Regions from separate parts of the Paenibacillus sp. FSL L8-0470 genome, predicted to be linked through region 1. Evidence: riboswitches for the same ligand, from Rfam matches in the RefSeq annotation. Region 1 holds a riboswitch; each other region holds the start of a gene.
The links. Region 1 has a riboswitch for cobalamin ahead of NST99_RS02295 (anaerobic ribonucleoside triphosphate reductase). Riboswitches for the same ligand answer to the same signal wherever they lie in the genome.
Positions count from the first base shown of each region.

Region 2: another riboswitch for cobalamin. It lies ahead of metE (5-methyltetrahydropteroyltriglutamate--homocysteine S-methyltransferase); the one in region 1 lies ahead of NST99_RS02295 (anaerobic ribonucleoside triphosphate reductase).
Region 3: another riboswitch for cobalamin. It lies ahead of NST99_RS09205 (energy-coupling factor ABC transporter permease); the one in region 1 lies ahead of NST99_RS02295 (anaerobic ribonucleoside triphosphate reductase).
Region 4: another riboswitch for cobalamin. It lies ahead of NST99_RS04730 (DUF4430 domain-containing protein); the one in region 1 lies ahead of NST99_RS02295 (anaerobic ribonucleoside triphosphate reductase).

Region 1 is NZ_JBBOZM010000001.1:496,164-504,297, forward strand. It holds gene NST99_RS02285 (ribonucleoside-diphosphate reductase subunit alpha) at 247-2,580, opposite strand; gene nrdG (anaerobic ribonucleoside-triphosphate reductase activating protein) at 2,787-3,302, opposite strand; gene NST99_RS02295 (anaerobic ribonucleoside triphosphate reductase) at 3,299-5,284, opposite strand; cobalamin riboswitch at 5,621-5,851, opposite strand; gene NST99_RS02300 (MTH1187 family thiamine-binding protein) at 6,267-6,575, shown strand; tRNA gene NST99_RS02305 (tRNA-Thr) at 6,657-6,728, shown strand; gene NST99_RS02310 (hypothetical protein) at 7,325-7,969, opposite strand; gene NST99_RS02315 (hypothetical protein) at 8,093-8,134, shown strand, end outside.
Region 2 is NZ_JBBOZM010000001.1:5,178,246-5,186,379, reverse strand. It holds gene NST99_RS23785 (PQ-loop domain-containing transporter) at 1-6, opposite strand, end outside; gene NST99_RS23780 (MarR family winged helix-turn-helix transcriptional regulator) at 134-568, opposite strand; gene NST99_RS23775 (ABC transporter ATP-binding protein) at 818-1,588, shown strand; gene NST99_RS23770 (ABC transporter permease) at 1,563-3,512, shown strand; gene NST99_RS23765 (DedA family protein) at 3,530-4,162, shown strand; gene NST99_RS23760 (undecaprenyl-diphosphate phosphatase) at 4,235-5,095, shown strand; cobalamin riboswitch at 5,382-5,592, shown strand; gene metE (5-methyltetrahydropteroyltriglutamate--homocysteine S-methyltransferase) at 5,756-8,056, shown strand.
Region 3 is NZ_JBBOZM010000001.1:2,014,614-2,022,747, reverse strand. It holds gene cobK (precorrin-6A reductase) at 1-443, opposite strand, end outside; gene NST99_RS09230 (sirohydrochlorin chelatase) at 449-1,759, opposite strand; gene cobJ (precorrin-3B C(17)-methyltransferase) at 1,756-3,324, opposite strand; gene NST99_RS09220 (energy-coupling factor ABC transporter ATP-binding protein) at 3,451-4,293, opposite strand; gene cbiQ (cobalt ECF transporter T component CbiQ) at 4,363-5,154, opposite strand; gene NST99_RS09210 (energy-coupling factor ABC transporter substrate-binding protein) at 5,138-5,434, opposite strand; gene NST99_RS09205 (energy-coupling factor ABC transporter permease) at 5,434-6,198, opposite strand; cobalamin riboswitch at 6,460-6,648, opposite strand; gene NST99_RS09200 (ArsR/SmtB family transcription factor) at 6,812-7,789, shown strand; gene NST99_RS09195 (DUF6171 family protein) at 7,993-8,134, opposite strand, start outside.
Region 4 is NZ_JBBOZM010000001.1:1,020,041-1,028,174, reverse strand. It holds gene NST99_RS04730 (DUF4430 domain-containing protein) at 1-4,795, opposite strand, end outside; cobalamin riboswitch at 5,058-5,258, opposite strand; gene NST99_RS04725 (GAP1-N2 domain-containing protein) at 5,715-8,134, opposite strand, start outside.

The DNA.
Region 1 (8,134 bases):
ACTGTTTATCAAATAGAGCCCTTTTATGAAAACTTAGCGGGCAGAATTCCCGTTCCTTGTGCGATTTTCAATCCAGGGCACAGATAGCGGTGGTAATTCCCTTTATTGATTAAAGATGGGCAGAAAAATGACGCGTAGAGGAAGTTTGGACAATCAAAACATCTGATGACAACAGCGGCCGGAAGCCCAAACATTCCTCGTAGTTACGAATACATCACCGTGTTTCTATTCAAGGCATGAAGACAATTAGCTCGCGCAAGATTCACACTCTTCTATGGTTAATGCACGGCTCCGCACATAATACGTCGACTTGAGTCCGCCCTTCCAGGCGTTCAGATGCAGGTTCAGGAAATCGGTGGCCTTGATGTCCGGCGTCACGTACAGATTGAAGCTCTGGCCCTGATCGACGTGGCGCTGGCGGGCTGAGGCCATACGGATCGACCAGTTCTGGTCAATCAGGAACGCCGTTTTGTAGTACCAAATCGTCTTCTCGGACAGATCCGGTGCCGGGTTGGCGATCTTGTAAGTTGTTTTCTCCTCGTAGGAGAGCAGCTCGTACAGAGGATCAATGCTGGCTGTGGAGCCGGCGATGATCGAGGTTGAGCCGTTTGGAGCAATCGCGAACATCCAGGCATTGCGTACGCCGTCTTTGGCTACTTCCTGCTGCAGCTCACGCCACTGCTCCGTTGTCACATATTTGCCTTCCTGCTCGCCGCTTGTATAACCGCGCGAGTCGAAGTAGGCTCCGGTATCCCAGTCGGAGCCCGCAAACTTCGGATAGCGGCCCTTCTCGCGGGCCAGCTCCATGCTGGAGCGTACCAGCAGATAGTTGATGTGCTCATACAGGTGATTGTTGTATTCCACGGCTTCGTCGGACTCCCAGCGGATGCCCTCCAGCGCCAGCAGGTGATGCAGGCCGAAGGTGCCGAGTCCGACTGCACGGTATTGGCTGTTTGTGTACTGCGCCTGCAGCACTTCGATATTGTTAATGTCGATGACGTTGTCTAGCATGCGTACCTGAATCGGCACCAGCCGCTCCAGTACTCCGGCCGGGATGGCCCGTGCCAGGTGGATGGAGTTCAGGTTGCAGACTACGAAGTCGCCGGGAACCTTTGAGATGACGATCCGGGTCTGGCCGTCTTTGGTAACCAGCTCTTCACTCTCAATGACCGTTGGCGACTGGTTCTGCATAATTTCTGTGCACAGGTTGGAGGAGAAGACCATCCCCTGGTGCCGGTTCGGGTTGGAGCGGTTCACCGTATCGCGGTAGAACATATAAGGTGTGCCGGTTTCCAGCTGTGATTTCATAATCCGCTTCATAATGTCGATGGCCGGAACCGTAATACGGGACAGCTCCAGATTGGCGGTAGCTTCGGCATATTTGTCACGGAATGCGCCTTGGCCAAGCTTTTCGTCATAGAAATCCTCAAGGCCAAGTGCGCGGCCGTTCTCATCCTTCCAGCCCATTACCTTCTTCACCTCATGCGGGCAGAAAAGGTTCCAGTGGCCGCGCGCTTCTACGGCCTCCATGAACAGATCCGGCAGGCAGACGCCGTGGAACACATCATGCGCGCGCATCCGCTCGTCGCCGTTGTTAAGCTTCAGGTCGAGGAAGGCGAGAATATCTTTATGGAAGACGTCGAGATAAACGGCAACCGCACCTTTGCGTGTGCCGAGCTGGTCGACGCTGACGGCGGTATTGTTCAGCTGGCGGATCCACGGGATAACGCCGGAGCTGGTATTCTTGTGGCCGCGGATATCGGAGCCGCGGGCCCGTACCTTGCCGAGGTAGACGCCGATGCCGCCGCCCATTTTGCTCAGCCGGGCTACGTCGGTGTTGGAGTCGAAGATACCTTCGAGCGAGTCGTCTACGGTGTCGATGAAGCAGCTGGAGAGCTGTCCGGCAACCTTTTTACCAGCGTTGGACATCGTTGGCGTTGCAGCCGTCATGTAAATGTTGCTCATCGCCCAGTAGGCTTCTTTAACCAGATCCAGACGTTTCTCTTCCGGCTCTGTGTGCATGAGGAACATGGCGATAATCATATAACGCTCCTGCGGAAGCTCCATCACACGCCCGTCAAAGTCATGGGCCAGGTAACGGTCTGACAATGTAAGCAAGCCGATGTAATCGAACAGCAGGTCGCGTGTATGATCAATGCAGCCGCCAAGCTCGGCAATCTGTTCTTTGGTGTAGTGGGTCAGAAGCTCTTCACGGTAGATGCCTTTCTTCACCAGATCGGAAATCAGCGGGTACAGCTCGCCGTATGGCTCATCCGGGTAGGCTTTATAGCGGCGGTTAACCGCGGCTTTTTTGTATAGGGTCGTCAAAAGCGAGCGGGCAGCAGCAAACTTCCAATCCGGTTCTTCTTTGGTTACGAGCTCAAGGGCGCTCATGGTGAAGGCGCTGCTGATTTCCTCTCCGCTGACCTCGCTCCGGCGAAGCTTGGACTGCACCCCGCGCAGCAAGGTTTCTTTGCTTAATTGCTCAAGGCCGTTCAGGATACGGTCGGCGTAAACGGAGAGGCGGATTTCATCAAAAGCCAATTGGCGGTTGTCGGGTTTCACTACGAGTTCTGGCATAGGGGATTCATCCTTTCGTATTTGGGTTTAATTTTCAATATTAAAAATTGATATATTATAGCGCAGAAAGCGGCCAGGAAATGGCGGCTAAGCCGACATTTCAAAGCTGCCTTCGAAGCAGGCGATAGATCGTATCGCGTGCTGGAATCCGGGTCTGCGGAAAACAGAAGCTTAAAGTATACCATGAAATTTATATTTCCAAAAAGCTAAAGTACAGCAGGCTGCCAATGGATGACTTCCTTGCCGGCAAGGCTGGCCGGAATGTCGATAATCCGCTGGTTGCTGCTTCCCCGGTAGGGAAGGGTAGTATCTTTAAGCTCTTCTACAAATCGTCCGTCAATCACTACATGGCACAAGGCCAGCAGATTCCATTCCGGCGAGCCCGGAGAAGCCGTCAGCTCTTCATACGTATAACCGGTATAAATCCAAATTGAGAAATCCGGCAGCACAGCGCGAAGCTCATGAATGAAGCCCGCAGCCTCTTCTGCCGAGAAAAAAGGGTCCCCGCCGGCCAGCGTCAGGCCGTCCAGCAGCGGATTAGCGGCAATTTCGGCAATAATCTCACGCTGCCGCTCCAGGGTGAACACTTCACCAAAATTGAAATTCCACGTTTTCGGATTGAAGCAGCCCGGGCAGCGGTGGCGGCAGCCGCTGAGGAAGAGGACGGCCCGCATGCCCTCTCCCTCATTAATTGATTCCGGGTAGTAGCCGCAAATATTCATAGATGCTTGAGGCGGTCTCTTACTTCGGCCTGCTTGGCGGCGTTGAAGCGGGTCTGGTAATCGCCGGTCAAATATCCGGTTACCCGGCGCAGGCGGCGGATATGGGTGTCATGCTCATGCGCGCCGCAGGAAGGGCAGTTCGTGCCGATAACCCCTTCATAGCCGCAGCCGGAGCAGCGGTCAATCGGGTGGTTAATGCTGAAATAACTGATTTCCTGCTCCAGCGCGTAGCGGATGATTTTGACAAAAGCCGCCGGGTTGCTGCGGGCATTGCCGTTCAGTTCCACATAGGAAATGGCTCCGGCGTTGCAGTACTCATGGAAAGGGGCCTCAAGGCTAATCTTCTTGGCCGCACTGAGCTCGTAATACACTGGAATGTGGAAGGAGTTCGTATAATATTCGCGGTCGGTTACGCCGGGAATAGAGCCAAGCACCTTGTGGTCCACCTTGGTGAATTTGCCGGACAAGCCTTCGGCAGGTGTTGCAAACAGCGTGATGTTAAGATTGAGCTCTTCGCTCTTGCGGTCGCAGTACTCGCGCATATGGCGGACAACGGCGAGCGCTTTGGCATGGACTTCCATGTCCTCGCCATGATGTTTGCCGTACATGGCCTTCATGCACTCCGCCATACCGATGAAGCCGAGCGACAGACTGCCGTGCTTCAGCAGCTCGCCTACGCTGTCCTCGGGAGCAAGCTGTTCGCCGCCTTCCCAGACACCTTCGCGCATCATGAAATCGGAGGCTTTGGCTTTCTGGGCCGCTTGAATCCGGAAACGGTGCAGCAGGCCTTCCAGTGCAATATCCATATAATGATTCAGGTCGTCGTAGAAGCCTTCCTCGTCGGGAGCAAGACGGCGGCCTGTTACAGTGCCGTGAGCGAGGCCCAGACGGACCAGATTCAGGGTGTTGAAGGACAGATTGCCTTTGCCGGAGCAGTGATTACGTCCGAAACGGTCGCCCAGTACCCGGGTGCGGCAGCCCATCGTAGCAAATTCAGTGTCCGGGTCAGCCGGATCATAGTACTGCATGTTGAGCGGAGCATCCAGATTGGCAAAGTTCGGATACAGTCTGCGTGCGGAACATTCGGCTGCTTTGAGGAACAGCTCATAGTTCGGATCGCCCTGCTGCTGGTTGACGCCCTGCTTGCATTTGAAGATTTGGATCGGAAACACCGGTGTTTCTCCGCTGCCGAGGCCGTTCATGGTGGCGGTCAGCAGGGAGCTGATCACAAGCTGGCCTTCGGGGGAGATACAGGTGCCATAGTTGATGCTGGTAAAAGGAATCTGTCCGCCGGAACGGCTGGACATCGTATTGAGATTATGTATCATACTCTCTGCTGCCTGCAGTGTTTCGCTTTCGGTCTCTTTCTGCGCAAAGCGGAAGGCGCGAGGATACTGCTCCGCCAGATCGCTGCGGCTCATCGAGATTTCGCCGAGGTGATCACCGGCTTGTCCTTCTTCAAAGTACTCCAGTCCCTTGCGGAACAGCTTGGCGAAGGATTTGGTCACGTACGGGGCAAGATCATAATCCAGTTTATTGGCGGATACGCCGCCGTATTGGGCATTTTGCTGGGATTGGAAAATAATCGCCACCAGCGACATTGCGGTCATAATCGAGTTCGGAGGACGGACACTGCCGTTGCCGGTATTGAAGCCTTCGCGGAGAAGGCGCTCAAACGGGATAAAGATGCAGTTGGTCGTTCCGATGGCGTATTGATCCAGATCGTGGACGTACACGACATTATCCTGAATGGCCTGCACGAGCTGTGGCGGCATCGTGAAGTTGCGGGCATACCACTTGGAATATTCACTGCCGAATTTGCTCATTTTGCCGGAGAAGCTTTCTCCGTTCAAATTGGCATTCTCGCGCAGCAGATCCAAATCCCGGCTGTCGATAATATCCCGTCCCAAATGAATAACTTCCTCCAAAAGAACTTCCTGTGCAGCTTGTCCACCGTTGTACCGTTTCTCCAGCAGCGTCATTGTCTAGCTCTCTCCCCTCGGTATAGTAAGAACGAAGTATATACTTCCTGATAGCAGTAAAAAAGCATCTCCCGCCGAAGAGGCGGAAAATGCCCGAATGCGTACGAAATATCCTTACAAGGATATTTGCCGGTTGTCTTGATGAACATACAAGCAGGGGACAGGGGTAATCTCTGTCCTGTTCTTATATATTCCGCAGAAGCCGATACCTGAGGGCGATAACGGTTTATAGCCCTCAGGTATCGGCAGCCTTGGCTCCTTAAAACACGGGAAGGCTATGTCTGCTTGTGCAGGCCGCATTGCGGACACCTCACCTGGTCCTCGCAGGCATGAATGATGGTGTCGGCGAAACAGGCAGGTCTCCTGGCTTCCGGTGAATCCTCCGGCGCCTTCCCGAGAGCTTTGAGGCCCCTCAGTGGCTATTGCCGGTAGACGCTGCTTGACGGGCTTCAGAAAGCCTGCAGGCATCCGGTTACAGTGGCGGGACCACAGCGGATTTGCACCGCGTTTCCCTATTAAGCTTCAGCTCGCTTGAAAGAGCGAAACACCTGTTTCCACTATATTTTGTTGTCGTTAGATAAAAATAACCCAATATGTTGTGTTTGTAAACCATTTTTTGAAACTCCGCGCGGGGAGCGGGTTCTGCGGTTTTACTCACAAATGATCCACAGTTAGTCCACAGGTAATCCACAAGTTGGGTGCAAAAAGTGTCTGGATAAAGTCATAAATTGTCTTAAAAGATGCCACAAAGAGTCCATAAATATTGTGAGCGTGACACTGGAATGCCTAATGAAGAAATATGGGGGACGAAGGGTTACGAATGGTGGGGGTTAGCGGTTTGTGGGTGTGCGGCGGAGTTGCTACAATAAGAACAGGCCGGAGACATATATCAGGAACTTTAGGTTTATAGTCCGTAATAAGGTCGCGCGAGGAAATTTCCAATAAAGGGTTTTATTTACAGCATATTAAGGAGGGATTCAGAATGGCAATTGGCGAAGTAACCGTAATTCCAATCGGCACAGGCAGCACGAGCCTGAGCAGTTATGTGGCCGATATGCAGCGTGTGCTCAGGGGAGTGGAAGGGATCACTTATGAGCTTACATCTATGGGGACGATTATCGAAGGACCGATCCCGCGGATTCTCGCTGCCGTAGAAGCGCTGCATGAGTCGCCTTTCGCTGCCGGGGCACAGCGGGTATCCACGTCGCTGAAGATTGATGACCGCCGCGACAAGCCGTCTACAAGCCGCAGTAAGCTGCAATCCGTTGAACGCAAGCTGCAGGAGAATTGAAGCCCGGATGTTGTGAAAAAAGGTTGCGTTTTTGGCTGAAAGTTGTATAATATTTTTTGTTTGACAGAAAAAATGCTTTAAGCTGGTGTAGCTCAGGGGTAGAGCAACGCACTCGTAATGCGTAGGCCGGGGGTTCAATTCCCTTCACCAGCATCCCAAAAAAACATACGCGGCGCGGCTTCTTGGAATTTCGGGGGGGCTGCGCTTTTTTTTTGATTTTTCTACCATTCTTCTTATTTTTACCCGAGTAAAGGGGTGTTTCTGAGTCGCGCTGACCTCAATTGCCAGGCAGATAATTGTTTATTACTTAAATGTAGACTACGTACTCTGCATATTGTGTAGGATAAGAAGATTTTGGGCACGGGTGGCAGCACCGATAACAGAATGAATTCAAGGAGCGTACATAATATAAAGATATAAAGTTTTGTTTTGAGTCAATTTCATAACTCGGCATAAAAAAAGCCAACAATCGCTGTGTGATAAATAAATTTGCGAATTAACAAAAAACCGCTCTATTAAAAGGGCGGTTTCTCATGGCATATCAATTCTACATTACTAAACTCCTTGAAAAAATTATTTTACCCCACTGTACTCAAACTGGCGAAGGCATTTACCAACCGCTACACCTAGAAACAAGTGTAATTTAGCTTCGCTCAATTGGAATGAATACACCTAAAATTTCACATGGAAATTTAGAAGCCCGGTATCCTAGGGAGAGGGGATGTGCATGATGGCTTTTATAATTTTTGTTAATATTTAATAATATACCATCCGCTAAATGTAGAATAATTCAGACCATTACCATAATTGCGATTAGCTGTTTGCGGGTTGCGAATTGAAATTCCGCTTGCATCTCTAAAATCAATTGCAGTTAAGCCTCTTTTGTGTGACCAGCCGCCGTCAGCATCTTGTCTATACCAGTGATAATCATAATTAGGAGCAATTACTAATGCTACTTTGTACTCCCGATAACCTGGAACTTCACTATAACTAGAACTACGAATAGATTTACTCAGGTAAGGCATATCAGCTTGTGCAGCATTAATTATGCTTGTAGTTGTTAAGCTTGAGAAAATATTCCCAGCCTTTTCACCTGGTTGAAGTTTGTGCCCAGAATAAGTAGATATGTTTAACATATAAGCATAGCAATTGGCCTTATCTGTTAATGGTGCCCAAACACTAGTATCATAAGGATGTTCGTATCCACCAGTTACCATTGTTTCAAGTAACTGCAATCCTACGGACTTTTTGGAATCCTCTTTTGGTTCAGATGAATTTTGACTATATTGCGTTTCATTGATTGGTATATCATTGTTTGGTAAAACTGCTTTATTTAATGTGGAATCAAATCCTGCAGGTCTATAATTGACTTCTAATTGCACTTCTTCAGGCAAGCTGTTAAACCATTCCAACCACTTTTCCGGATCGGGATTAAAAGATGCTTGTTTTACCTTTTTATGGTATGATTATCTTCTAAATATTACCAGTAAAATAATGGTAAAAAAGGAGAAGTTCTAATGACACTAGCAAAATGCTTTAAGTTCTCAATGACATTATTA
Region 2 (8,134 bases), 4.7 Mb from region 1:
GAGCATGAGAGCACCTCACAGTTCTTTTTGTACGTTGTATGCGCCGCGGGCGGAATGGGTTCTTTTCACGCAAAAAAAAACCGCCGCCTCTGGGATGAGGCAGCGGGTCATTCAGGAAGCCAGGATTGCGCCATCATTGCTGTTTCAGACGCAGCAACTGCTCCAGCAGCTCCTGCACTCTGGTGTCAGGGAACGATTGGGCCAAAACCTCGTTAACAGTCACCCGGGCCCGGTCCAGCTTGTCTTGCCCTATGGCAGTAAGCGAGGTATAGATGCTTCTGCGGTCAGCATCACAGGTCTTTCTTTGGAGCGCGTCGCAGCCTTTGGCTTCAAAACGGCTGACCAGTCTGGAGACGGCGCTCTGGCTTAACCCGACCATCGACTCCAATTGCTGCAGCTTCAGCTTCTTCTCCGGGGCTTCGGAGAGAAACAGCAGCAGATAGAATTCTTTTAGAGACAATTTGTAGTTCTCCTGAAGTTTGGTTTCTAACTCATTTGCTACATTCATTTGTATATGGGTCAATGACAACCAGCTGGTTATCAGTTCATTGGCAAGAGTATCCTTCATCACATATCACAATTCCTCTCCCGGCTATATACCGACTCATGAAATTAAATATTCAACTATTATAGCATCATACGCCCGTGGTTTGATAGATACAGAGGAATCGGCTGCGCAGCGTACCGGAATTCTGTCAACGCTATTCTGCTTACAATAATGTAAGGTGACTGTAAGTTTCAGAAATAGCAGCTGTAGTTTACAGTTTGTATAATGAAATCAATCCAAAACGATCAGGTAACGAAGGAGCGGAAGCACTTGCCCATATTAGACGTCCATAATTTATCCAAAATATATGAGGGCAAGGTATCAATTCATGCGCTGAACCATATTCGTTTTGCCGTGGAGAAGGGTGAGTTTGTAGGTATTATGGGACCTTCAGGCAGCGGAAAAACAACACTGCTCAACGTGATCGCCACGATCGACGAGCCTACCTCAGGTGAGGTGATGATCAACGGCGGAAATCCGAATGCGCTCGGGCGCAAGGACAAAGCGCTCTTCCGGCGGAAGGAGCTGGGTTTCGTCTTTCAGCATTTCAATCTGCTTGATACGCTTACCGTAGAAGAAAATATCGTGCTGCCGCTGACGCTCACCGGGGTGCCGCTTCCGGAAATGGAACACAGGCTGCAAGAGGTGGCTGAGCGGCTGGCCATCGGTCCGCTTCTTCATAAACGGACGTATGAAATCTCCGGCGGGCAGATGCAGCGGGTGGCGATTGCCCGGGCAATGATTCACCGGCCGGCGCTGATTCTGGCCGATGAGCCAACGGGTAGCCTGGACTCCAAAACAGCGGCCGAAGTGATGAGCCTGCTGGCAGAAGTCAATGAAGCGGAAGGGTCCACGGTGCTGATGGTCACCCATGACGCAGTGGCGGCGAGCTTTTGCCACCGGGTCATCTTTATCAAGGACGGACGGTTCTACAGCGAGATGTACCGGGGCAGCAGCAGGCCGGCTTTCTTCCAGAATATCATCGACATGCTGTCGCTGCTGGGAGGAGCAAGCCATGACCTTTCGGCAGTTCGCTTATAGAAATGTAACGCGGAATAAGCGTAAATACGCTGCTTATTTTGTCAGCAGCGCATTTTCCGTAATGATCTTTTTTCTCTGTGCACTGTTTATATTTCATCCGGTGATTTCGGGCGATATGATCCTGGATACGGCGGCTGACACCATGATGGTGGCTGAGGGAATTATTTTTGTATTTTGTTCCCTGTTTGTGCTGGTGTCCGTAGGATCTTTTCTGCAGTCCCGCAAGCTGGAATTCGGCATCCTGCTGATGCACGGCATGACGAAGCGGCAGCTGAACCTGATGGTTTTTTTGGAGAATATGATGATCGGCAGCTCCGCCATCCTCACCGGCACTTTGCTCGGTCTGCTGCTGGGCAAGCTGTTCCTGATGATTGGAGCGGGGTTCCTGGGCATTGGCCCGCTGGAATTTTATCTTTCCTGGCACGCACCGGTACTGACGATTTACAGCTTTGCTCTGCTGTTCATGCTGATCTCGTTAAGTACCTTTGCCTTTATCGGGAATGAGTCGGCGAGAGGTTTGTTTCAGGGCGGTCGCAAAGGAGACAAGGAGCCGCGGGTGTCTGCCTTACTGGCGTTCGCTTCGGCCCTGCTGCTGCTTGGAGGCTATATTCTGGCCACTACCACGACCGCAGCATCGGTGGAGAGAGTGATGTTTCCGGTGGTGGCGATTACGGTCGCCGGCACTTACTTATTCTATACACAGCTTAGTCTATATGTGGTTAGGATAATGAGGAAAGTCCGGCGGTTTTATTGGCATAAGACAAACATTATTACACTCTCGGGCTTAACCTACCGCTGGAAAGACAACGGGCGGATGTTTTTTATGGTGACGATTGTTTCGGCGGTATCCTTCACCTCTGTCGGGGTATTTGCTTCTATTCATACACTCTCCAAAGAGCTGAAGCTGGACTATCCGGCAGCGGTCGGTTATGTGGCCAAGGGCAATGAGGCCGGGGCCGTTGCGGAAGAGGATTTAAACGGGATAAAAGCGGAACTGGAGCGGTTGAATCTTCCCTATCGCTCGCTGGAGATCCAAATCAAATATGCGGAAGTACAGTCTCAGACCGGTCCTGACCGTACAGAGCGTCTGCCGCTGATGGCTTACAGTGATTACAAACAGGCGCTCCAGCAAGCCGGATTTACCTCCCGTGAGCAGCCGCTCCAGGGGAATGAAGGTCTGGTCATGATCGGTTCCCAGCGTGACCGCAGCCTGACCTCTGAACGGGTTCATGCCCTTTATAAGCTGAAGCAGGGAGTAGATATTCAGGAAATCGGATATACGGAGCATGTGCCGATTGCTGAATATCTGCTGCCGGAGCTGGATGGGAGGGATGGCGGTGATTTCAGCGGAGTAGTCGTTAGTGACAGCTTGTTCGCCACCATTAATCCCGTGCAAAGAGATTTGTATACCGGGTTCTATGTGGACCCATTCCAACAGACGGTTGGCATTGCTTCGGGACTTGCGGACAAAGGCAAAGTGTCCTACGAGAGCAAATCCCCTTATGCCGTTGTGGTCAGCGGCACGCTGTTCGAAATTCAGCGGACGTTATACAGTACGATGCTGTTCGCTTCGCTTTTAGTCGGCACCGTTTTTTTTATCGCCGCAGGCAGCTTCTTGTACTTCCGGTTGTACATGGATCTTGACCATGACCGGCTGCAGTATTCCACCTTGTCCAGAATGGGCCTGACCGACCAGGAACTGGACCGGACTGTGACCCTGCAATTGTCACTGATGTTCTTTGTTCCGGTGGGGCTGGCCATCCTGCACAGCTTGTTCGCCTTTATTGCGCTGCAGCGGCTGTTCTATCTGTCCATCGCTGCCGAAACGGGAGCGGTGCTTATCGGCTACCTGGCTGCGCAGGGGTTATACTTCTTCCTTATCCGCAGCCGTTATTTGCGCAATCTCAAAAAAAATCTCATCTGAACGCGGAGGAGCACGAAATGAAAACATGGATTACCGATTTTATGGAACAGTTCGGCTATCTGGGCATTTTTCTGATGCTGGCCCTGGAAAATATTTTTCCGCCTATCCCCTCGGAGGTAATCCTTCCGTTCGGCGGTTTCATGACAACCACTTCCGGGATGACCATCCCCGGCGTGCTGATCGCCTCAACGGCCGGCTCGCTGCTGGGAGCACTTGTGCTGTACTGGATCGGCCGGATGCTGGACGTGAACAGACTAGAACGGATTGTGGACCGCTGGGGCGGACTGCTCCGGATCAGCGGAAAGGATATCCGCAAAGCGGATGCCTGGTTCGACAAATACGGCTACTGGACGGTATTGTTCTGCCGCATGATTCCGCTGGTACGGAGTCTGATCTCCATTCCTGCAGGAATGTCGGGGATGAAATTCGGGTTATTCATGCTGTTTACGACGATCGGGACGCTGGGGTGGAATGTGCTGCTTATTCTGCTGGGTGCTGCACTGGGAGAATCCTGGGAGGATATTGGCGTGTACATGGAAGCTTACTCAAGTGTCGTCTACGTATTGATTGCTGTGGGAGTTGTTGTGGGTGGTGTGCTCTATTTCCGCAAACGCCAGTCCGGTAGAAAACCGGTAGATACCACAGATTAATTAAATTCACAGGTTTCGCAGAACTATTTAAAGCCTCTCATAGGGGAGGTCAACAAAAAGGAGGGGATCAATATGGAGCTGTTAACAATTATTAAAGCCATCATTCTGGGCATTGTAGAAGGATTAACTGAATTTGCTCCGGTATCCTCGACCGGTCATATGGTAATCGTGGATGATATGTGGCTGAAATCCCAGGAATTTCTCGGAAAATATGCGGCGAACACGTTCAAAGTAGTCATCCAGCTGGGTTCGATCCTGGCGGTAGTTATCATTTTCCGCAACCGGTTTATCGACCTGCTGGGTCTCAAGCGGTTCAGCCGCAAGGAGCTGACGGCGGTGCCGGAAGGACAACCTCCGGTGGAGACGGAAGGCCGGCTGAAGCTGGCGCAGGTCATTGTGGGACTTATTCCGGCAGGAATTCTCGGATTTCTGTTCGAGGATTACATCGACGAGCATTTATTCTCGACATCGACGGTCCTGATCGGACTAGTCATTGGGGCAATATTCATGATTTTTGCCGACCGGTTCGCCCCCAAAAAAATCAAGACAGAGAGTGTTGACCAAATTACATATAGACAGGCGCTATCGGTAGGTTTGATCCAATGCTTGTCGCTCTGGCCCGGATTTTCACGCTCCGGATCGACCATCTCAGGTGGAGTGCTGCTGGGTATGAGCCACCGTGCGGCTGCCGATTTCACCTTTATTATGGCAGTGCCGATTATGGCGGGTGCGAGTCTGATTTCACTGGTCAAGAACTGGCAGTATTTCACGATGGATGCCCTGCCGTTTTTTATTGCCGGGTTCATTAGTGCATTCCTGTTCGCGCTGCTCTCTATGAAGTTTTTCCTGAAGCTGATCAACCGGATCAAGCTCATGCCGTTTGCGATTTACCGTCTCGTTCTTGCCGGGGTAGTCTACCTCGTCTGGTTCTAAAATACAGTTTGAAACAGCCCGTTGATGGCTATCATTTATCGAAAAGGAACCGGCTGTACCTCCTTACCAAGGACGGTGCAGCCGGTTCTTTATGCTGTATACCAAACGTTCTGCTGAAGCTGCTTCTTGAAGAGAGGCTGTGAGGGAATGTGTGGCAGAATCGCAGCAAAATGAGCCTGCACGGCGCCAGCTATAGGGAATGTGTATAACGGGAATACCCGTAATTCTGTTGCGGATAAGGTATCGGATTCAGTATGATGGCATCAGATTACGGGATGAATACAATTTGCAAATATCGGAGACAGGCGCCAGCCGGAGCATCAGAAAGGCCCGGAGGCTTAATAGGGAAATTCGGTGACAAGCCGATGCGGTCCCGCCACTGTAACGGAAGAGTTCATAGCAGCCCATGTCACTGGCCATCTCTACTTCGCCGGGAAGACTTGCTGATGGATGCCGACGCCGCTAGTCAGGAGACCTGCCTGTCTCAACAGCACTGCAGTACCTACGGAAGATAGGGAGGTGTTAAGACGTTACCCATTGGCAGCCCATGGGCGTCTTTCCCTGCGGCCTGGTTAGGGGAAGACGCTCTTTATTATTGATACCGACTGAAATCATTAACTAAAGCTTAAGGCAATTATTATAAACAAGGGAGTGACTGTAATGACAAACAACATCAAGACGAGCAGCCTCGGTTATCCGAGAATCGGAAAGAACCGGGAGTGGAAAAAGACGCTGGAGGCTTACTGGAGCGGCAAAATCAGTGAAGAAACCTTCCGCGCGGAAATGGCCGGTATTCAGCTTCAGCACCTCAAGACACAGCAGCAGGCCGGGATCGCACTGATTCCTGTCAATGATTTTACCTTTTATGACCATGTGCTGGATACCGCTGCTATGTTTGGCATTGTTCCTCCGCGTTATGCCTACGACGGCGGAGACATTCCGCTCGATCTGTACTTCGCCATGGCGCGCGGCAATTCGGCTGCCCCTGCCTGCGAGATGACTAAATGGTTCAATACGAATTACCATTATATCGTTCCGGAAATCGGCGGGCAGACTCCCCGCCTGATTGAGAACAAACCGCTCGCTGCCTACCGTTTCGCCAAAGAGCAGGCGGGTATTGAAGGCAAGCCGGTTATAGTCGGACTCTATACCTTCCTGAAGCTCTCCAAGGGATTCGCTGCCGATCAAATTGCAGAGGTTGCTGCCCGTTTCCTGCCGGTGTATGTGCAGCTGCTGCAGGAGCTGCAGCAGGAAGGCGTGGCTTGGGTACAGATCGACGAACCGGCTATCGTAACCGGCTTAACCGCGGAAGAAGTTGAACTGCTGGGAACGATCTACAGAGAGATCGCTGCAGCAGTGCCCGGACTTCATGTCTTGCTGCAGACTTACTTTGAAGCTGCAGAGCCGCTGGAAGCACTGCTGGAGTTGCCTGTGCAGGGCATCGGATTGGACTTCGTCCATGACGGCAGGGTCAATCTGGCGTCGATCCGGCGCCTGGGCTGGCCGGACGACAAATGGCTGGGAGCGGGCATTATCGACGGGCGCAATATTTGGCGCTCCGATCTGGATGCCAAGCTTGAGCTGGTCCGCGCGCTGAAGTCCCATGTGCCGGACGAACGGCTGATCCTCCAGCCATCCTCCAGTCTGCTGCATGTGCCGGTAACCGTTCAAGGCGAGGATAAGTTAAAGCCTGCGGTACGGCAGGCGCTGGCCTTCGCCGACGAGAAGCTGGCGGAGCTGAGTCTGATTGCAGCAGCGGCGGGAGAGGATGGGCAGGTCTATGCCGCAGCGCTCGCCGAGAGCCGCGAGGCGCTGAATGTGTTCCGCGCCCTGCCGGAACGCGGGCGGCAGGATGTGGCTGAGCAGGTGCGCAGCCTGGATAAGCTGCCGGACAGCCGCAGCTTGCCCTTCGCGGAACGCGTAAAGGTGCAGCAGCAGAAGTGGCAGCTCCCGCTGCTGCCGACAACGACGATCGGCAGCTTCCCGCAGACGCCTGAAGTGCGCCAGGCCCGGCTCAAATGGCGCAAGGGCGTCTGGAACCAGGAGCGCTATGACGGATTTATCCGCCAGCAAATTGCAGATGCGATTACTTTTCAAGAGGAGCTCGGACTGGATGTGCTCGTGCACGGTGAATTTGAGCGGACGGATATGGTTGAATTCTTCGGCGAGAAGCTGGCAGGGTACCTCTTTACTAAAGGGGGCTGGGTCCAATCCTACGGTTCACGTTGTGTGAAGCCGCCGGTCATTTATGCCGATGTTGCGTTTACCGGCCCTATGACCGTGAAGGAAAGTCTGTACGCCCAGTCGCTCACCAGTCTTCCGGTAAAAGGAATGCTGACCGGTCCGGTGACCATTCTGAACTGGTCGTTTGTCCGTGATGATCTCAGCCGTGAACAGGTGGCCAACCAAATCGCCCTTGCCCTGCGGTATGAGGTGCAGGCGCTTGAGGAGGCTGGAATCGAGATGATTCAGGTGGATGAACCGGCGATCCGTGAAGGCCTGCCGTTAAAGGCAGAAGATCATGAGCATTATTTGAACTGGGCGGTAAGATCTTTCCGTATCGCTACCAACCATGTGAAGGCGACCACGCAGATCCATACGCATATGTGCTACAGTGAGTTCAATGACATGATCGGATCAATCTCGGCGATGGATGCTGATGTCATCTCCATCGAGACCTCGCGCAGCCATGGGGAGCTGATCGTCAGCTTTGAAGAGCAGGAGTATGACAAGGGAATCGGTCTTGGTGTGTATGATATTCATAGTCCGCGTGTACCGAAGGTAGAGGAAATGGCACAGGCCATTGAGCGGGCGCTGCGTGTGCTTGATGCCGGACAGTTCTGGATTAATCCGGACTGCGGCCTGAAGACACGGGGCTGGGAAGAAACCGGAGCGGCGCTGCGCAACATGGTGCAGGCTGCCGTGATTGTCAGAGAGAAGAGCGGGGCGGTCAGCCGCTGATTCGTCCATTATACCGGGCGCCCATTTTCCCAGTGTTCTGTAGGGGCTGAATATCCCCAGGAAGTCCAGCTAGGGTCG
Region 3 (8,134 bases), 1.5 Mb from region 1:
TCGCCGAGCAGCTGCTCCGCAAAAATCTCCAGTGTCTTCCCACCGGTGGTCAGCATGACCGAGCCTTTTAATTGTTTTGCTTTGCGGGCCGCAGCTTCATAAGAATCTACACAGATCAACCGGGGATGACTGTCATAATGAAGGCTTCGCCGCTCGTAGCGAAAATAGGGCAGCCCCAGCTCTTCCGCAGCAGCCATTGCATTGGCATGCGCCTCAAGTGCAAAGGGATGGCTTGCGTCTACTACAACACTGTAATTCCCCTCCTGCAAAAAGGAGATCATTCCCGGGCTGTCCAACCTGCCAACCGCAGTCCGTATTGCGGCTGCTTCAAGCCGCTCCGCTGCACTTGGCGTTACAACAGAAGCCACCAGCGGTAATCCGTGAGATGAAAAAGTCAGTGCTAATTCCCGGGCATCACTCGTTCCGCACAACATAAATATCATAGCGTTCAGAATTCCTTCGGTCCTTTGGCCGAAGATACTGTCTGTACTGAAAGGTCCCGCTGACGCGGCTGTATCTTGCCTTCCGTACCCATCTCGGAGTGATGCTCCTGTGCATGCTGCCCGCTGCAGCACTGATGCCCATGAGCCGTATAATTATGCCCACATTGCCCGTGCTCGTGATTATGATCTTCCTCACCATGATGGTGATACTCATGCTCGTGATTATGATCTTCTCCATGAAGATGATCATGTCTGTGATCATGTCCGTGGTCTTCCCCATGATGATGATCATATCTGTGGTCATGGCCGTGATCTTCCGCATGATGATGGTGATGCCCGTGTTCCTCTTCATCACCTTCCTCACCATGGTGGTGGTGGTGATGGTGGTGTGCGGCCGCCTCAACACGGTATTTACAGTTATCGCAGTTGGCGAAGGATTGGCCTTCCAATGTCTCTTCAATTCGCTCCGCAAGCATGTCGGACAGCAGCGGGTGAGACCCAAGATAACTGCCTTGCTCCACCTCGACCTCCGGATGCCCGGCAGCGAACTGCGAGATGATATCAGAAAACTGCTTCATCAGCACTCCGGTGAAAAGCAGGTACGGCAGCACCACAATTTTACGCGCACCCAATGCCAGACAACGTTCCAGCCCCTCGGGCAGCGAGGGTTTGGCAATGGCGATAAAGCAGCCCTCTACGCTTTTATAAGCAGTCCTTTCCCACAGCAGGCGGGTCAGCTTATAGAAATCACTGTTGGCATCAGGATCGCTGCCTCCACGGCCCATAACAAGAATAATGGTGTCTTTGTCCTCCACTTTCGAGGTGTTCATCTCAACTGCAGCAATGCCTGTATTGCCAGCTACGGAGACAGAAGATGCTACCCACGGACCCGCGTCATTCGCATTCCCCCCCGATGTCAGCATCTTGTCTTCCGGCTGGTCCGGCTGTCTCCACGCAGTTGCTTCTGCGATCCGGTCCAGCAAAATATCCACCGCCCGCTCCTGCACGCCGACCGGACGTCCGTACACAAATTCCACGCCCGGATACTTTAGCTTCGCCTGGTCCATGGCCAGCGGAATGTCCAGCTTGGAATGGCCAGCCGCGAACAAAATAATCGGCACCACGTAAACTGTCGAAGCGCCTCCCTTTACACAAAGCGCTATGCCCTCAGCAATCGAAGGCGAAGCCAGTTCTATAAAGCAGGTTACAAAGGTCAGCTCCGGCTTGCGGGCGGCAAGCTCACTTGTGAATTTCCGCAGCTCATCGTTGCCCTCCGTTACCCGGCTGCCGTGTCCTACGAGCAATACTGTTTTCATTCGTTGTGCCCCCCCTGCTGAAAAAATGTATAAAACCGTTCATTGATTTTGCCCTGCGAACCGTATCGCAGGGCAATCGCTGTAACTGCGGCTATGAGCTCATCTTCATTCATTCCTTCACGGACCAGGCTGCCTGCATGTGCGCCTCGTCCCGACCTCTTCCCGCCAAGGTACAGCTCGAAGCTGCCCTTGGAGTACACTATACCGATATCCTCCAGCACAGCTGAGCTGCAGGCCATGCCGCAACCGGCTACACCGATCTGAAGCTCCCGCGGCACCGGCCGTCCGTGGAGCAGCTTATGAAGGCGGATAGCTGCATTAAGTCCGTCTTCCTTTCTCAATTCACAGAAGCCGCACGTTTTCACTCGCACAAAATCCCCCGGCAGGCTCACATTCAGCCCGGCCTTTGCCAGCCGGTAAGCCTTATCCTCCTGCTCAGCCCCACTGCTGCGCAGCAGAAAATGTCCGTCCCGCGTACACACCAGCTGACCTTCATCACCTGCAAGCTCCGCAAGCAGCGCCATCTGTGCGCCGCTATATCTGCGGCTGCCAAGTGCCGGCGAAACCTCCAGTTCGGAGGCTTCGAATTGCGCCGCCGGCGAAACGGCGGAAGCAAAAGCCTTAGGCAGCTCCGTCCGGGCCGCTGCAGAAGCAGCTGCGCTGCCCATAGGGCCAGCAGCGTTATTCACCTCTGCTGCGGCCTCTGCTGCGGCCTCTGCGGCAACCGCTGCCGCAGCCAGCGACCACGGCTCTGCAGCTGTCCGCAGCCGCTCATGCGGCTTCAGCGCCTGCGTCTCGGCGCCAAGACTGTACTTGCGCTCATAGCCGCGCGGCGTCACCATCAGACCTTCATAGACGGTAGTCGCGGAGTTGCCGACCACAACTGTGGAGAGCATGCCGATCTCATGCTCCAGCATATCCTGCAGCGTAGTTACAACCGTCTGCTGGCGGTCACGGTAGGCACTTTTGACAATGCCAACCGGCGTGGACGGATCGCGGTAGCGAAGCAAAATGCTGCGGGCTTCCTCAATCTGCCGCTTCCGTTTGCCGCTACGCGGATTATAGAAGGCAATTACAAAATCCGCCGCACCCGCCGCATCGACACGCGCCGCGATGCTCTCCCACGGCGTTAGATGATCGCTCAGGCTGATCGTGCAGGCATCATGCATAATCGGCGCTCCCAGCAGTGAGGAGCAGGACTGGATCGCTGATATTCCGGGAATCACCTCCACTTCCACACCGCCCGCACGCTTCCAGCCCCGTTCGATCAGCACCTCGTACACCAGTCCTGCCATCCCGTACACACCTGCATCCCCACTGGAAATGACCGCAATGCTCTGTCCCGCTTCCGCCCTGCGCACCGCTTCCTGGGCGCGGCTAACCTCTTCCGTCATACCGGTGCCGACAATTTCCTGATGCTTCAGCAGCGGCTTGATCAGCTCTACATAGGTGTTATAGCCGATAACAGCTTCACTTTCCTCAAGCGCAGCCAGTGCGCGGCCTGTAATATGCTCCAGGGCACCGGGGCCAATGCCGATAATCAGCAGCTTTCCTTGTTTTTCCATCCTTTTTCCCCCGTCCACAAAATAACCTGATTTCATGCTTCCCCTGCTGCTTGCTACAAGACTCTATATCTAGCAGATGCTTCTGCCAAATCAGGTACATTCACATCTGTCATAGTCGTAATCATTCTATTTAATTTCCCGCTTCAAAATGGCTTTGAACTCTTCTGCATTCCGGGGAGCAGCCTGCCCGGCAGTCAAACGGCCGGGCAGGCTATGCCATAAATCAGCGAGCAGCGGCAGGTCAAGACCGAGCGCCCGCAGGTCTTCCCCGTCTGCAAGAATATCCTCCGGCGATCCGGCTGCCCGGCAGATTCCTTTATCCAGCACAATGATCCAGTCCGCCCAGCGGTAGGCCAGATTCATATCATGCGTCGCCATGACCACCGTGGTGCCCTTGGCAGAAATGCTTTCAAGTCCCGCAAGCAGCTGTCTCTCGGAGAGCGGGTCCAGATAGGAGGTCGGCTCATCCAGCAAAATCAGCTCCGGCTCCATCGCCATAACCCCTGCGAGCGCCGTGCGCTTTTTTTGGCCCAGACTGAGCTGATGAACCGGCTTATCTTGCAGAGCCAGCAGATTCAGCTGCTCCAGCACTTCCAGGCAGCGCTTCTGAATAGCGGCCTCATCCATGCCTGTCCCCCGCAGCCCGAAAGAGATATCCTCGATAGGCGTACTAAGAATCAGCTGTTGCTCGGGGTCCTGAAAGACGAGGCCCACGCGGCGGCGCAGGGCGGCCAGCTCTTTTTTGGAATAGGCCAATGGGGTGCCGCCCTGCAGCACCCTGCCTTTCTGCGGACGCAGTACGCCAACCGCATGCAGAAACAAGGTTGATTTGCCGGAGCCGTTGTGGCCGAGCACTGCTGTTTTTCGTCCTTTGGGGATGGAGACAGTCAGCTCCCGCAGCGCAGGTTCCGCCGTGTCCGGATAACTGTAGGCGACCCCCTCAAAGACCAGGCTATATTCGTTATTCATTGCAATCTCCTTACTCTTGTTCAGTCTCCACTTCTACTCCTGCCGTTGGCTGATTCCTGCATCAGGTAATCACCTGCTCCGCAAGATCCATAACTGAGCGAGCAGCAACAGGGAAATACCAACGCAGGCCTGAACCGCGAATCTGCGCGGCACCGGGCGTGACACGTAAGGCGGCAAAATAATCTCACCCATGTACCCCCGGGTTATTAGCCCCTGCGACAGCCCATAGTAGCGGTGCATCGTATTGGCAAACAGCGAGCCCGCCATTCCCGCAACTTCCCGCAGTTTGGCCACCCGTCCTCTTCTGCCGCCGCGCAGCCGCCGCGCCAGCATCATTCCATGTGCTGTATCGCTCAGCAGGAACAGAAAACGGTACATAATCAGCATGAGCTCCAGTACGATCTGCGGCATGCGCAGCCTGCGGAGTACCTGCAGCAATTCTCCGAACGGTGTTGTAAATATGATAAAAAAGCAGCAGGTCAGGCAGGCCAACACACGCGCCAGCAGCAACCCTGCCCGGTGCAGCCCCTCCGCCGTAATGTATAGCGAAAGAGTCGAAGCCGGGAGCTGCAAGGACATTACCGTCTCACCGGCAGTTGGAAGGCCAATTTCAAGCAACAGGGCCGGCAGGCTCAGACAAAAGAACAAAAGTGCCGTACCAAACAGCAGGCCGTAGGCACGCAGCGGGATTTTGGCGTACAGGACGCACCACACACTCATCCAGCCGGCAACCACAAGCTGCAAGGCCGGATGAAGCGCATAGGAAAGGATGAACATGAACGCTGCGAACAGGCTTTTCCACATCGCGGGCAGCTGCCTCAGCGCATTGCTATAGGATAACGCATCAATTCTTCTGATCATTAAGCTTGCGCCGGTCCTGTCTGCCTTTCAGCAGGCCGATGGAATAGCCAATCACTCCGGCCCCGATCGCCGCCTGCAGCGCGAACAGCATGCTTTCCGTTTCGCCGGGCAGCTCCGTCAGCGGTTTGAACCAGGGCTCATAACCGGGATCAATCTCTGTAATTACACCCTCTGCGGCATCGTCAGCCCCGCCGAATTCCCCGTTCACCAGCAGCAGAGGCAGCACCACCAGCAAAATCACCGCCAGTAGCATCAACCCATTTTTCCACTTATTGCTCATCACAGACTTCCTCCCTTGGTTTGCCGTTTCAGCAGCGACAGCTCATTCGGACTGTAGGATTTCAGCCAGTTCCAGAGCAGCACGGTCAGCAGCCCCTCGCTGATGGCGAGCGGAATCTGCGTCACGGCAAAAATACCGCCGAACTTAATCAGAGAAGCCAGCACACCTCCGTCTGCTGCCGGAAAAGCCACTGCAAGCTGAACCGAGGTCACCACATACGTCATGAGATCGGCCACTGCCGCCGCCATAAAGACAGCCAGCTTTTCACGTCCATTCACCTTCATCAGCAGCTTATAGACCGCATACCCGGCAAAAGGACCGGCCACCGCCATCGAAAATGCATTCGCTCCAAGTGTCGTTATCCCCCCGTGTGCCAGCAGCAGCGCCTGAAACAGCAGCACAACAGACCCGATTACGCTCATCGGCAGCGGCCCCAGCATTACAGTACCAAGTCCCGTTCCTGTAGGATGGGAGCTGCTTCCGGTTACGGAAGGCATTTTGAGTGCTGACAATACAAAGGTAAATGCACCCGCCAGCCCAAGCAGCAGCTTCAGCTCCGGGTTGTCCTTGGTCATTTTCTTCAGCTTAAGGACTCCAAGGGCAAAAAACGGCAGAAATGCCCCCCACCAGAATACGGCCCAGCCTACCGGCAGAAAACCCTCCATAATATGCATCGCGTTGGCCGTGCCCGGCTCATTCAGCAAAAAATAAACGGTAAATCCGGCAATGAGTGCAGCAAAACTCCAAAACTTGCGTTTGTTCATGCTTTTCCCTCCATGGATTCGTCATTTTGTGCCGCATCAAATCAAAAACTCCCGCCCCGGGGGGTGGGAGTGCTATGTACGTCATCAGATATGTAAGAGATGGTGGTCCCGCTGCAACAGCGAAGAATTCGCAGAATTGTAATTTGGGGTAGCTGAAGCTGGCACTTGCTCTGCACCAAATCTTCAACATCCACCGTCTCCAAAAATGCATGCCTTCATCTCTTTAACCAATTCGTACACCGCTCCTATCCGCGTAGAGTCGTGGTGCGCGCAAACAAGGTAGGTCTCCTGGCTCGGGATCATAACGCCTTCCTTCGTCTTCCCCGGCTGTTTGCCGAGTGACATGCTGAAGTTCAGCTCTTCCTTACAGTGGCGGGACCGCTCGGGATTTGCACCCGATTCCCTGTTACCCCTTGTAGTTACAAGGGCACCTTGTCTTATCGCTAATTTATCCTGTACATTATAGTGGACTTCGCCGGGGGGTGTCTGTGATAAAAGTGGAGCGGCAAAGTTCTCCAGCACACCATCCGGTGGACCCTACGGGTTGTAAGAAATTCATTTAAGTAATATAATCATTAACTATATAACTTGAATCCGGAGGCGTACCCAGAAAATGAAACTTGATCTTACCGAAGATTCCCTGCCGGTGTACGAGGCGCTCTCAAGCGCTGTACGTCTGCGAATGCTGCAGCTGCTCGCTGTTCAGCCCATGAACGTAAAGGAATTGGCGGGAGCGGTCAAGCTGAGCAGTGCCATTATGACAATGCATGTGCGCAAGCTGGAAACGGCCGGACTGATCCGCACCCATATGGCCCCCGGACGAAGCGGACTGCAGAAGATTTGTTCTCTTGCCGCTGAAGGGGTGGAGATTATCTTCCCACTCCAGGCCAAAGCAGAGCGCAAGGGTCACAGGAAAGAAATACCGGTCGGACATTATTCCGACTTTGAGATAGAGCCCACCTGCGGGCTGGCCACTACCGAGCATATCATCGGCAGCTTCGACGATCCGCGTTATTTCTGGGATATGGAGCGGATGAATGCCGGAATTCTCTGGTTTGGCAAAGGGTATGTCGAATACAAAATACCCAACTTCCTGTTATCCAGCCAACAGCCGGAGGAGCTCATCATTACGATGGAGATAGCCTCCGAAGCACCGTCAACCAATAATAACTGGCCTTCGGATATTGCATTCACGCTGAATGGCCAGAAGCTAGGGTATTGGACTAGCCCAGGCGATTACGGAGACAGCCCGGGGAAATATACCCCTGCCTGGTGGCCCGCGTACACCAATCAATACGGCCTGCTCAAGCAGCTGCGCATTACTCCAAAAGGAACCTATATGGACGGCTTAAAACTCTCCGACATTACGCTGGAACAGGTAGCAATCCGCAACAAGCAGTGGACCTTCAGGCTCTCGGTGGAAGAGGATGCCGAACATATCGGCGGGCTCACCTTATTCGGCAAAGGCTTCGGCAATTACAACGAGGATTTGGTCGTAGAGCTGTTCTATACCGATGGATTCAATAGTGCTGACGCGGATAAAACGGATACAGCAGCAAGGACTGACAATGGGAATGGAACAGTTTCCTAATCAAGCGAAGCCTTCACTGTAAAGTCCGCACATATATTCTTCTCTTCTCACATAAACGCCCCCATCCCTCGCGGTATTGCATCCACGAGTGATGAGGGCGTTTAAAATTTCAGTATGCCTGGGAATCCATGGGCTTCTTTCCGGTATCACAGCCAATGGACGCTTCCTCTGTGACAAAGGTTCTCTAACGGCTTGGCGGAACGCTACTCCGTGACCGGACTCCACAAACCGCCGCCCGGCAACGGACAGCCACGCTCCTTCAACTTGGCCACGACCGGAATGATACAACCGCAGGCCGTGCATGTTACGCCATCCTGGAGCTTCGGGCAGGCTGAGCAAAGGGCA
Region 4 (8,134 bases), 520 kb from region 1:
ATCCGCTGACTCCTTCCATCAGCTTTTGCTCATAGGCTTTGTGAACGGAGTCCAGCGCCCAGGATGAAATTTTACTCTCATCGGCAAAGGACACACTGCCGGAAGCGGCTGGCGAGATGCTGAACAGCTTCGCCTCTCCGGCCAGGAACAGGTCGTACGCAGCCAGTGCCAGTAATGCCTGTTCGGTAGCCAGGCTGTTCCCGGGCTGGCCAGCCGAATGAGCATAGCCGCCAGTGCTTTGTCTGAATGAAGCCAGGTGGCTGAGAAGTCCGCCCTTAGCTTTAATAAATCTGGAGTCATTAGGACCAACTCCGGCAGCACTCAGGGCAATGATGACCTGTGAGGTGCTCTCACTGTTTTCTGCTCCCGAGAGCTTGAAGCCGCCGCCTTCAAGCTGCTGCTGCGACAGCCAGGCGATCGCTTTATCCGCAGCCGCTTTTACTTCCGCCTGGTCATTATGGGATGAGAGTGCAGTAACTGCCATAGCGGTAATGTCCACATCATCGGTACTGCCAGCTGTCAGCGGGAATCCGCCGTCTTTGCTTTGCAGTTCCAGGATGGACTTGATCAGCCGTTCCTTAGTCCACTGCGCATTCGCAGGTACAGCATAAGAACCGCTGTCCAGCGCAATCAGGGCAAAAATGAGGCCGTTGCTGCCCTGGCTTACCATATGGTCATTGTTATAAATTTGCTCAATCAGATTATACCCGCCAATACTCTGCGGATCACCGCCGGCAGCGGCAACAGCCAGCGCCAAACGTTCATAATCCGTAACCTTGCGGAACTCCCCTTTATTCGCGGCAAGCTGCTCCTTCACTCCGTTCAAATAAGCAGCCGGTACTGTGTGGCCGGAACGGGCGAGTCCAATCGCCTGCCAATCGCTGATCTCTTCGGCTGCCTGAATTGCCTTGGCAGTAGCTGCAATATCGCTCTTCAACTGCTGCGGCTGCGGCTCCCATTTACTGCGGTCCACTACGGCAAAGGACGTGAAGTGACTGACCTTTCCGGTGATCACCCCACTTTGCGCATCCAGCGCAGCGGGAACCGGAATCCAGCGGCCGGTGCTTTCGTCAAGCCATGCCAAAGCCAGATTGGCAGGGTTTACCGCCGTAACCGGAACTGTAATCGAAAGATCCACCGGCTTCACAAATTTCGTACCATCCGGTTTGAAATCATAGAGTCCCGATACCAGCTCAGCGCGTTCTGAAGTAGTCTCGCGTACGCTGATCTTCAAATTGCCGGACACGGAACCGGCTGGCAGCTGCAGCTTCACTTCACCGCCGCTGTCCTGCAAGGTTGCCGCCGCACCCGAAGTGACCTCCTGCTCGAAGACAGCCACGTTTGCCGCCAGCTTTTGCTTAAGGGCAGCCGCTGCTGCCGGGGTCATTTTGGTGCTCAGGTTCGAAACAGCTGTCGTCTGTCCTACTTGATTCAGCGGAAGGGTATTATCCGGGGTGATACCCACATTCACCATACTGCCGCCCGTACCTGCTGCTGCACCTCCAGTGCCGGAGGAACCTCCAGCCGATCCCTTCAGATCATCTCCGCCATTAAGCGTATAACGCCAGGCTACGGCGTCGCCGCTGCTCAGCTTATAACTTCCGGAGCTGTAATCCGGGTAGACACCGTTTACGGAGTACATCCAGCCGCTTTTCTCACCGCGGTCCCTTTCTGCTAAGCCATCAATCGCTTTAATGTATACACTGTCTCCGCTTCCGCCGCTGACAACCTTGCTTCCAAGCTGGCGGATTAGCAAGCTGTATGCGGTCTCTCCCTCGTTCAGCGTCATCTTGGTACCAGCCAGAATGGTTCCCTTAGTAGTGTCTCCAATGACTGTGAGCGTGGCCGATGCCGTCTCAGGCACTTCTACCGAAGCTGTAACAGTCAACGGCTGCGTGTAGCGGGCAATCTTAGGCGTCCCGCCTTCGACATAACCAGTCACGGCCAGCGTGTATGTTTTGGCAGGCAGGCCACCCTCAAAGGTTGCGAGCCCTTGCTCATTAGCAGTGATGGTTTTATCGCCAACAGTGACCTGCACTCCTGCAGCCGGTGAAGTCACCGGATCAGAAGTATACGTGTCATTATTCCAGACCCATTTCTTCTGCGTGACCGTAGCGGTGAATGCCTCACCCTGCTTCGGCTGCGCAGGCGAAATCTGTACCGAATCTACTACCTGCGTATTTTCTCCGGCATAGTAGACAAGCACTTTGTCGGAAGTCTGCAGAATATAATCATTTAAGCCCACATCCGGATAAATCCACGCCCCGCCGCGCGATACGGCAAAAGCCCAGTAACCCTGATTGTTATAGGCTCCGTTCTCGATTCCATTAATGCCCCCTACAAAGATGCCGAAGGAAGATTCCGTAACCTTTAGAGGAATGTTGTTCGCAGCTGCCAGCTGCTGTAGCGCATCAAACGCGTTATATGCTTCCAGCGCGCCTTCAGCTACCGGACCCCGTGGCCCTTCAATGGACAGATAGGAGGTTACATTGCCCGGAGCCACCTTCAGCGAATCCGTATAGCGGGCAATGTTTGGTGTGGCTTCCGCAACATAACCGGTTACAGCCAGCGTGTATATTTTGCCGGACAAGCCTCCTTCAAAAACTGCAACGCCTTGGCTGTCCGTAGTGACTGATTTACCGCCAATGGTTATCTTCACTCCGGCTGCCGGTGAAACAACCGGTTCGGAAGCAAATGTCGTGTTATTCCATACCCACTCCACCCCGGTAACAGTCACTTTAAACGTTTCCCCCGGTTTTGGCTGCGGTGGAGATACTGTAACGGAATTTACTGCCTGCGTGTTGGCACCGGCAAAATAGACAAGCACCTTGTCCTGTGCCTGCAGCTTGAAGTCACCCATGCCTTCGCTTGGGTAGATCCATTTCCCGCCGCGCGACACCAGGAAGTTCCAATAGCCGTCATGGGTTCCGTTCTTAATCCCATTAATGCCCGACACATAGCTGCCGTAGGAGGACTCCGTAATCTCCAGCGGAATATTTCCGGATGCCGTAAGTTTCTTCAATGCCGCCAGCGCGTTGGATGCTTGCAGCGCTCCCTCAGCGACCGGCCCCTCAGGTCCTTCAACCGACAGATGAACTGGTACATTCTTGGAGATTACCTTTACAGCTTGCGAATATTTAGCGATAGTTGGTGCATTGTCCGCAACATAACCGGTTACGGTTAGCGTATAGTCTCCTGCCGGAACACCTTCGGCAAAGACCGCTTTGCCGTCTTCACCGGTTGTTGCCTTCCGGTCTCCGATTGCCACTTCCACACCAGATGCACTTGAGGTTACAGGACTCGAAATATTTGTGGCATTGTCCCATACCCATTTTATCTGGGTAACCGTGACTGAGAAAGGCTCCTCCTCACCCGGCTGCAACGCGGACAGCGTCAGCGAATTCACCAGCTGCGTATCGTTGCCCGCATAATAAACGAGAACCCGGTCTGCTTCCTTAAGTTTAAAATCCTTCATTCCTACATCGGGATCAATCCATGCCCCGTCCCGGGACACAGCATATTTCCAGCCATCCCAGCCGCCGTAGATTCCGGCTTGGATACTGCCGATTCCCGTTACATAGCTGCCCGATTCATTCTTAACCGGAAGGCCCTTCTGGGCGGCCACTTTCTCCAGCACCTCGAGGACATTGCCTGCATATGCCATCCCTTCTCCCAGCGTGTTCTGCGGCCCTTCAATTACAAGGGGCACATACACTAACGGATTCGGAACCGCAGGCTTAGTGAAGTCATACAGCTTGCCGTTTCCGCCCCCGCTGTACAGGGTGTAGGCCACCAGCGCCTGCAGCCCCTGCTCTGTAGCAAAAGCATTTACATTTCCGCCCTGATTATGGGCAAACCCGCCGCCCTCTACACTGAAGCTGAGCAGTCTGCTTATCAGATCTGCTTCACCCTTGGTGAATTCTGCTCCTTCCGGGTCTACCCCGAAGGAGGCAAGGCCGATAATGACCTGTGCCGCGCTTTCGCTGCTGCCTCCAAAGCCACCGTTGCTGTCCTGCGCAGCAGACAGCCAGGCTACTGCTTTTTGCCCGGCAGTTGCAACCGCCGGATCACTCTTATGCGCAGCAAGGGCCGTTAAAGCCATCGCCGTCATATCCGGCTCGCTTGCCCCGGAAGTCAAGGCGAACCCGCCGTCTGCATTTTGCTTGGACAGGATCTCGCTGAGCAGCGCCGCTTTGCTCCATTTGGCATCCGCCCCAATAGTATAATTGCCTGAATCCAGTGCCAGCAGCGCATAGACCGGATTGTTCAGCGTCTGGCCGCTCATTTTGTCGCTGTTATAGATACGCTCAACCAGATTAAAACCCGGCTCAGAGCCGTTTCCGGCAAAATTCGCCGGATCAGCCCCCACGGCTTGTACCGCGAGCACAATCCGTGCATAATCCGTGACTGCGGCAAAGCTGCCGCTGGCTGTCCGCACCTTTTGCTCCAGCAGCCGGACATAACTTTCCGGTACTTTGTAGCCCGCCTGTGCGAGGCCAACCGCCTGCCATTCTGACGTCACGCCGCTGCTGAGCATATACTCGGCAGCCGCATAGGTCGCTCCGGCAACGGTAATCTGCTGCTTCGCTGTTAATGCAGCCGCAGCCGGCTCTGCGCCAGACTCGTCTGCTGCATACACAGCAGCAGTAACACTTTCCGTTCCTCCGGACGCGGTAGCGGAGACCGCCCCGGCAAACACTTGCCCTGAAGGAACAAGCGCTGTTCCCAGAATCGAAATAACCAGCAATAAAGCCAGGCCAAGCATAAAGGACTTGGCAGAGAGAAGAGTCTTCATCGTTAACCTCTTTCCGTGAATAAAATAGTGAAGCAGCGGACAACAAGAAGAAACGGCTATGCTGTCCATTTCAAAAGGACGGGGCCGTTTCTGCGAGAGAGAAGGATAACATACAGCACCGGCTTATACTTCATCCTCATCCCTCAAAAAAACCGCCCCTGCTAAGGGCGGCCTCGGAAGAATACAAATGAAGCACGGGGGTGCTCAAGCTCCGCCACCACATCCATTTGTAATGTTCCGCATTCTTACCCCACGAAGAATAGAAACGTTCAAGAAAAAGGCAGGTCTCCTGGCTTATGCTTCACAGCTTCCCTCCGCCTTCCCGTCCTTGCTTCACAGGACAGTGGCACCCTTAAGAGTCGCTCCGCATTTACAGTGGCGGGACCGCGCCGGACTTGCACCGGACTTCCCTTTTAAGCAAATTCTACTGGATAGAATCTGCACCCTTTTCACTAGACTATCAAATTTTAATATTCATAATCATATCCACTATTCCCTTGTATGTCTATAGAAAAGCTGTTCCAATGCCGCCCGTTGCCGGCTGAGCCCTTTTCGAAAGCATCAAACACACTCTTCGTTGATCCCAACCTGTCTGCACGCAGTTCATCATTAGTAGCGGAAAAAATGCCCGCTAAGTTTTGGCTACTCCCACATTAATAAGGATTAGGCGGATTTACACCCGCTATTATTTCGTAAAACGCCACATAAGGCTCAACCGGATAATTTAGCGGTAGTATATCGTCTTATACAACTTATTTTCAATATACACTCCACATTAGAGGGAGAGAATCCCTTTACAGGGTGATCCGTCATAACCAACGCCGGAGCTCTGTGAAAGAAGAAAAATCCTGAACACGCATCTGCCCTGCTCTCTCCGGGCAAAACATGCGGTTCAGGATTTTTGTCTGTTTATATCGCTTTACTCAGGAGCCTCGGTTGCTGCTCCGCCATCATCCGTAGGCGTTGCAGTCGCAGTTGCAGTAGGCTGTGCACTCGGTGTAGGAGCTGCCGTAAGTGCTGGATCCGACTGCAGAGTCAGCTTATAATCGCCCGCGATGATCATGTTGCCCTCGGCCAGCTTAGCCCCCGGTTCCAGATCCACAGTGACTTGGTACGAAGCTCCCCCGGTCTCTCCCGGCGAAGGCGCGGATGACACAGCCGGGGACGCGCCGGCTTCTGTTCCGGCGTTCGCGGTCCCTGTCGCGCCGGCTTCCGTTCCGGCGTTCGCGTTCCCGGTCGCGCCGGCTTCTGTTCCGGCGTTCGCGGTCCCTGTCGCGCCGGCTTCCGTTCCGGCGTTCGCGGTCCCTGTCGCGCCGGCTTCCGTTCCGGCGTTCGCGGTCCCTGTCGCGCCGGATTCCGTTCCGGCGTTCGCGTTCCCGGTCGCGTCGGCTTCCGTTCCGGCTGACGCATCCGGCGTTGCCGTTCCACTGCCGCCGTTCATGCCGGCGGCCCCCGCATCCGGCGACGGAGCGAGACACCGGCTCGACGTCGCCGTGACCTTGTAGACCTCCGGATCCCCACCGGAGGCTGCTACACTGATCTCCGCCGGAGTAAAGGCGGTGCATTCTTCAGCGTCAGCAAAGGTGAATACCAGTCTGCTGCCCGCGCCTTCTCCGCTGCCGCTAAGATACACGGCAGCAGGCGGGTGGCCGCCGTCCGGTGCTGCGCTGCCCTCCGGCAGAGCCGTGTCCGGGCTGTCCGGCCGCAGCAGGCTGATGGCGATAATAACGCCAATCAGTACGATCCCCAGAATGGAGCCGGAGATCAGGAGTTGAAATCGGCTGCGGCTAACCCACCGCGCCAGCGGCGAAGCCAGCTGGGAGCGGGCTTCGTTATATACATTTTGCAGAGCAGGCCCAGCAGCGGAGACATAGCTTTTGCGGAAATCCCTGCTCTTGAAGGCTTCACGGTCGCTGTTCAGGAAATACTTTAGAATCGCCCGGCGGTAGCCCGGGTATAGCTTCTTCTTCGACACCGTGAACAGCCGGTTGTTCTGTGACCAGGCCAGGAAACGGTATACCGTTTCTTTGTCGCCGTCCGCTTTGCGCTTGACCAGATCCAGCAGCGCATCATAATCCAGCGGGCCGCTCTCGCGGTCACTATTGTGATAGAAAGCGAGCGGCAAGCGTTCGAACGGCTCCACACTTCGTGATTCCTTCAGCCAGCGCCGTCCGAGCAGCTGTACATCATCCAGCTCCTTTGGTGACAATCCGGCAAAAAGTTCCTCATCAGGACTCTCCTCCCCGAACCAGCGGTAGGCAGCGCGTAGCGCATTGGATTTTTGCCTGCTGATGGAATCAAGCGGCGGCTGCCAATCCGCCGTATCCCGGTAGCGCAGGAACGAAATCTCCAGCAGCTGCTCCTGTGTCAGCTCGCTGAGCGATACACGGTTCAGCAGGAAGCGGTCCGCTGCCGCCATCAGCTCCTTCAGCAGCGAAAGCGCCTCAGGGTTGAACCCGCTGCCTCTGCGGCGCTCTTTTTCCGCCTTCTCTACAGAGTCATGAATCGAGGCCACCGCCGCAACCGGATCTTTGTCACGCTGCAGCTTCTCCAGCAAATAATCGCTGATTGTATCACGGACAAACGACTGCTGCAGCGCCTCTGGAAGAAACCGGCCCCAATGGGCGACAAACCGTAAAATGTCAGACGATTGCGCTGCAGCAGCCAACCGGGATTCCATATACGGTTCCAGCAGCGCCTTGCGGAAAATAGGCTGGGCCAGCACTCTTTTAAAGAAAGCTGCACTCAGCTCGTCATTGCTCTCGATGATAGTGTAAGCCGCCGCCAATGTATCATCCCGGTCCGCAGACCGGGCATTCAGCATACCGTTGATGAAATAATCGACCACTTTGACCCGGTAATTATGGCCCTTCAGCACAAAATACTCCATAAAACGCTCCATAATCTCCGGCTGAGGAATCCCCTTTTTGCGGATCAGGTCATACTCACGGTCGAAGCGCTCCAGGAACATATCGTTCAGCCGTACCCGGGACTCCAGCGCCCCCTCCGGCTTGAGGTAGGACAGCAGGCCGCTGAGCACAGCATTTTTGTTGTCCGTGTACAAGCTTTCATTGCCCTGCTCAATCTCATAAAAAACCGCCAGCTCATTATAAAGCGCCAACTGCAGCTTGCGGTCCACGTTCTCACCGGGCAGCAGCGAATCAGCGAACCGGGCAAAGTCATCTAAGCTGCCCTTGTTCTTCAGCGTTTTCCATACCAGATCGGCATAAGGCTGCTGCGAGTCAGCGAAATCGGCATTCAGGGTCCGGCCCGAAGCCAGATCGAAGATAAAATCCTTCTCGATACTGCGGTCCCCGGGACGGAGCGATCCTTTTTCTA